DNA from 2 places in the Clostridium sp. FP1 genome. Region 2 is predicted to be linked to the other one. Evidence: a T-box and tRNA genes for the amino acid it is inferred to sense, from the RefSeq annotation. Region 2 holds a T-box; the other holds one or more tRNA genes.
The links. A T-box is a leader RNA that pairs with one kind of tRNA and senses whether it is charged. The one in region 2 lies ahead of lysS (lysine--tRNA ligase), so its partner is inferred to be a tRNA-Lys.
Positions count from the first base shown of each region.

Region 1: it encodes a tRNA-Lys, which carries the amino acid that the T-box ahead of lysS (lysine--tRNA ligase) is inferred to sense. The anticodon was not compared.

Region 1 covers NZ_JAAMNJ020000001.1:1,773,031-1,776,248, reverse strand. The annotation lists gene G9F70_RS08625 (hybrid sensor histidine kinase/response regulator) at 1-1,355, shown strand, start outside; tRNA gene G9F70_RS08620 (tRNA-Lys) at 1,515-1,591, opposite strand; gene G9F70_RS08615 (nitroreductase family protein) at 1,779-2,339, opposite strand; gene G9F70_RS08610 (hypothetical protein) at 2,551-2,715, shown strand; gene G9F70_RS08605 (HEAT repeat domain-containing protein) at 2,804-3,218, shown strand, end outside.
Region 2 covers NZ_JAAMNJ020000001.1:2,274,985-2,278,202, reverse strand. The annotation lists gene lysS (lysine--tRNA ligase) at 1-1,273, opposite strand, end outside; T-box leader at 1,410-1,715, opposite strand; gene G9F70_RS10960 (HD-GYP domain-containing protein) at 2,222-3,218, shown strand, end outside.

The DNA.
Region 1 (3,218 bases), 500 kb from region 2:
AAAGTAATGCTATGCTCGAAGAACAAATTTCAGAGCGTCAAAGGGCAGAAACTGAGATTAAAAAATTAAATGAGGAATTAGAAGATAGGGTATTGATGCGAACGATAGAATTACAGATCATGAATTCAGAACTAGAAGAAATTAATGTTCAACTTAAAGCGGAGGTTTTTGAAAGAATTAAAATTCAAGAGCAACTAATTAAATCAAAACTTGATGCAGAACAAGCCAATATTGCCAAAAGTCAATTTCTTGCAAACATGAGTCATGAAATTAGGACTCCCATGAATGGCATAATGGGAATGACACAATTAGCCCTAATGACTGATTTAGATGAAGCACCCCGACAATATTTAACTTTGGTAATAAAATCAACAAAGGTACTCCTTACAATAATCAATGATGTTTTAGACCTTTCTAAAATTGAGGCAGGTAAAATTGCAATAGAAGCTAAGCCCTTTAAAATTAGAGATGTCGTTAGCGAAGTTATTACCTTATTTGATATTAGCGCCAATGAAAAAGGTATAATACTAAAAGTTGAAATTGATAAAACCATACCTGACATTTTAAATGGTGATGCTGTAAGATTAAGGCAAGTATTATCAAATATAATCGGAAATGCAGTAAAGTTTACTCAAATGGGTAACGTAACTGTTAGTGTACTAACTGATCATATGGATGAAAATTTTATAAAGGTAAAATTTTCAATTGAAGATACTGGAATTGGAATACCCATAGATAAACAGGGGTTATTATTTGAAAGGTTTAAACAATTAGATAGCACCTACACTAAACAGTATCAAGGAACAGGTTTGGGCCTAGCTATATCTAAAAACCTAGTACGATTAATGGGCGGTGATATTTGGCTAGAAAGTGAAGAAATGGTGGGTTCTACATTTCATTTTACCATTAATCTCCAGAAGATTGAAGCTATATTAAGCGAAAATCCCCTAATGTGGAACAACTCTATAACTGATAACAATTTCAACAAAACTGTACTCTTAGTTGAAGATGATAAAATAAATAGAAGAATAACAGAAATAATTCTTAAGAAAAAACAATTCAATGTTTTACTTGCTGAAAATGGTAAAGATGCAATTGATCTATATAATAAATTTACATTTAATCTGATAATTATGGATATTAACATGCCAGTTATGGATGGGCATACCGCAACTTTATTAATAAGAGAAAAGGAATTGTTGTCTGGAAAACATACCCCCATTATTGCTATGACTGCCTACGCCTTGTCAGGTGATAAAGATAAGTTTATTTCAGCTGGTATGGATGATTATATATCAAAGCCAGTGAATTTTAATGACCTAAGCTCAAAAATAGATAAATGGGTTAATACTTAACTCAAGTAAGCTAAATGGAATTAATTTTAAGTGCGACATAAAAATACTATAAAATTCAGTTATGATTTTTTTCTACTGACTTCATCAATTTTAGCATTTTCTAATAAAAAGCAAAAAAATAACAGATGCCTCAAATAATTGAGATATCTGTATTTACGTTGGTGCTACATCAGGGATTCGAACCCTGGGCACCCTGATTAAGAGTCAGGTACTCTAGCCAACTGAGCTAATGAAGCATGTTAATCAACTTCTTTAGTATATACCACTTTTCCGTATTTGTAAATACCTATAGAAATTAGGAATAGATACCCACTTATCTATTAGCTTAACTTATGCTTCATATAGAGTAAGCCAGGCCTTCAATAATTTTAATTACCATTTACAAAAATCCAGCAAAATTATTTAATTCTGCTGGATTTATTGTTATTTTATGTAATTTACTGTGTTTTCTTTCCTTTTTGGTGCATTAGTTACCTGAATTTTTTTATATCCAAGGCACAATGCATGTATTTGTCTAAAACCCTCTGGTATTTCAAGTTCCTTAACCCATTCCGCGCCTTCTTCACTATTTAGTAAATGTGCAATAAGGCCAATCCAACAGCCACCAATTTCTAAGGATTCTGCTGCTATAAACATGTTTTCTGTTGCTGCTGCGCAATCGACTGAGGCAGCCTCATTGTTTTTGTCTCCAGATACCAATACAACTGTTGGTGCATTGTAAAACACATGGAATTTTTCATTATCAGCAAACCTTCTAATATACTCATTTTCTGATTTACTTGCAATATCTTTAAAAGCGTCATTTAATCTGTCTATAATATCTTTTCTTTGTATTACTGTAAAATGCCATGGTTGCTTATTTGTAGCACTTGGTGAATAAATACCTGCCTCTATTATATCTTGCACATCTGTATCGTTAAGCTGCTCTGGTAAAAAAGCCCTAGTACTTCTCCTATTTCTTATATTTTTTAGAGTTTCATTCATATTAAAATCCTCCGTCTTCTTATTTTTGAATATCTATGATTATACTACTATATTGTTTTAATGTAAGTACGCACTTTTAAAACTCATAGTCACCAATATAATACCATACTTATAATGTATATATTATAATGTAGTAATTGAAACCTATTTAAAAAGCTATAGTTAATTATTTTAAAATATAGTGAGAACTTCGTTTTGCTAAAAAATCAAAATGCATAATAAAATAGGTATGACTTATGGTGAACTTATAGATAATAATACTTATATAATAGATAAAAATAGTGATAGAGAGTTTCTACTAATATCAGTGATAATTTTTATGCTTATAATAAAAACAGATAAAACACTAATATCCCCCCATTACCACGAAATATAAGGTATAATTAAAGTTATTAAATTAAAACATAAGAGGCAAAACAATTAATAATTGTTTTGTGCCCCAGCGAACTACAGGAGGGAAACAAATGATAGAAATAAATGATACAGTTACAGCTCTCTTAGAGAGTCTAAAAACTGCAGATGACAAACAGAGATCTGCAATAGTAAATAAACTTTCCTTAGATTATAATAATGCAATTCCAATGTTATGGGCAAAAATAATAACGAATGAGGACCCAAGAGCAATTCTTTCTGTTATGAGGGATATTTTAAAAAAAGAAAAACCCAAGGGCATGTTCAAAAGAACTATTGGTAATTCCAAAGAAAAACTTAGCGCTCTTCTTTCACATTCAGATCCAAAAGTTAGAAAGAATGTATGTGGTGTTATTGGAGAACTAGGAGATCCTGCATATTTAGAAGCACTATATAATGCCTATAACTCCGAAGATAAATTATTTGTAAGATATTCTTATGTACTTGCCATAGGAAACTGCGGTAGCA
Region 2 (3,218 bases):
CAACTCCATAAGCAAAAGGTTCAAATCTTTCTATAAGTTCTGGAGTGATTCTATGCACTTTGCAAAGTGGTGAAGATTCAGCCGGATAATCCATTACAAAGGTAGGTTGTATAAGCTTGCCCTCACTGTATCCTTCGAATAACTCTATAATAAGTTCCCCTTTTGACGCTTCTTGTATAACTAGGCCTACCTGCTGTTTTTCCACTAGTAAACCTTTTTCATTTATACTTTTAGCAATTTCTTCTCTTGACATGTGTTCTACGTCTATTCCGGTTTCCTCTTTTACTAAATCACACATAGTAGCTCTTCTCCAGGGTGCTTTAAAATCTATCTCTACACCATCACAAGAAACTTTTGTGCAGCCATTTATTTTATTAAAAACATACTCATAAAGATTTTCCATAAGTTGCATCATATCCTTATAATCTGCATACGCCATATAACATTCAAATAGAGTAAACTCTGGATAATGTGTCCTGTCAATCCCTTCATTTCTAAAGGATCTTCCAAGTGTATAAACTCTCTCAATTCCACCAACCATAAGTCTTTTTAAATAAAGCTCTGGAGATACATTCATATATACTTCAGAATCTATTGCATTTACAAATGTAACAAAAGGCTTTGCCTCTCCACCACCATATTTGGTATCTAGAATTGGGGTTTCTACTTCAATAAACTCTTGCTTATCTAAAAATTCACGAATAGCACCCATTGCCTTTGAGCGTTTAATAAATCTTTCTTTTACTTCATTATTCATAATCATATCAAGTGAACGGTGTCTTTGTTTTAAGTCAGCATCTTGAATACCATGAAATTTTTCTGGAAGTGGTCTTATGGATTTTAATAACATTGTCACATTATTTGATCTTATTGTAATTTCTCCTGTTTTTGTTCTAAAAACAGTTCCCTCTACTCCAATTATGTCTCCGATATCAATAAGTTTCAAAAACTCGAATTTCTCATCGCCCAAAACTGTTTTATTAAAATACGCTTGAATGTCCCCTTCTTGATCTCTTAATGTTAAAAATACTACTTTTCCCATTTTTCTCATAAGCATTATTCTTCCAGCTACAACAAAGGATTGATCTTCACTTATATTTTCAAAGTTATCTATGATAATTTTAGAATGTGTCATATTTTTAAAACTGTATGGATATGGATTTACACCTTGCTGCATCAGTTCATTTAATTTTTTAACTCTCTCAACAACAAATTCATTTGCATCTGACATAATAGTTTTTAAATTTTCAATATTAACATAATCTCTAAACATAATAATACCACCTTTTTTATTAATATCTTAATGCTTTCCAAGCCTGAAATTATAAAATTAATCATAATAATTAACGTACTTTCAGATTTTATAATTTTTTAAAATAAAAAAACTCTCACCCCCAAGACAATGTAGTCTTGGGGACGAGAGTATCTATTTTCGTGGTACCACCCCAGTTTATCAATATGTCACCATATTGAACTTGTAAAGTACGGCATAAAGAATCCACTAAAGTGGCTTCATTAACGACTTTAAAATATCGCTAAATAATGCTTATACTATAGCTCTATAACGGGAGCTCCCGGCACAATCTACCCCTAAAAATTAGGCTCAATGTGAAACTCAAAGGCCTTTTTCGATAATTAATTCTTCCTCCTTCTCAGCAAACGGGAGTTCTCTGTAAAAAAATTACTATATCTACTCTTCTCATCATCGTCTCTATACTTGTATATTTTCAGTATTCTACCATAAATATTTTTCAATGTCAACTATTCCAATTATTATATGATTCATTTTATGATTCATTTATGATAATGTCTTAGTATACCTCCCAAGTTTTCTTCATGTTTTTTAATTTATTTATAATATTCTCATTCTTTTTCCAAGGTATATCTGTATGCATTCTATTTTCCACAGGCAAAAGCTATATTATGACAATTTCCAAGCCACACTTGGGTTTTTTTTATTTTTCCTAAATTGTAAAAAACAGAATTAAAATAAAGGAAAATACACTTTTATGTTGAATTTACTAAGTTAATATTATTACGTAAACTCTTTACAAAATCGCATCAATTTATGCCTTATCAAGCTGTGAAAAATGCTCCTATTAAATGAATTTAAAAGGAGTTTCTACAAAACTAGATGCAGATGCGCTTACAAAAGTTAAGAATTAATATAGCAAGTTCACTATGTTCTTACTAATATTGTATAATTTAGGAGAGACTAAAAATGAAAAAAAGATGTATTGCTATTTTAGATTGCGAAGTCGGAGAAATAATTGCACAAAAGGTTGTAAGCAAATATGGTACAACCATTGTTGTAGAAAATACTACAATAAATAGTTATATTAAAAATAAACTAATTGCATTTAAAGCAGATTATATTTGGATTTATGGAATTGGTAAAGGAGAATCAATTAAATTTAAAGACGATCATTTAAAACAATTAAAACAAAGCTACCAAAAGAATGTATTAGAAATTAAGGAACTACTAAATAATTTAGCTAAAGGCACTAATGTAAGTATTGAAAAAATAAATCAAATTTCTAATTCAATATATGAACCTATAAACAATGAATATCATGTTGTTCAGTGTCTAAATGAATTAAAATCTGTAGATAAAAATACTTTTACTCATAGTATAAATGTGTCATTGTATGCAATGCTACTAGGTAAATGGTTGCTACTTCCCGAAAGTAAAATAATAGATCTTATACAAGCTGCCTTGCTTCACGATGTGGGAAAAACAAAGATATCTAATTCCATTCTAAATAAAAAAGGAAAATTAGAATTTGAGGAATTTGAAGAGATGAAAAATCATCCTATTTATAGCTTTGAAATCATAAAAAATATAGATGGTCTTTCAATGGAAAGCAAGGAAGCTATACTAATGCATCATGAAAGAGAAAATAAATCAGGTTACCCAAGAGGCGTATCTGGATCAGAAATGAACATATGCTCTAAAATTATAGCGTTCACAAATTATTATGATTCAATAACTTCAGAAAAGACTTACAGGAAAAAAATAAATCCCTTTGAATCTTTTCAGCTTATTCAAAGTCAAGTTATAACTAACTTTGACATGCATATAGTAAATACTTTTTTATCTAATATAGCCGCTTGTTATATAGGCAGTAAAGTCTTATTGAGCAATGGGCAAACTGGCGAAATTGTATACGTACCACCAAGGGCTATTACTAGGCCAATTATATGCATTAATTCTGAGT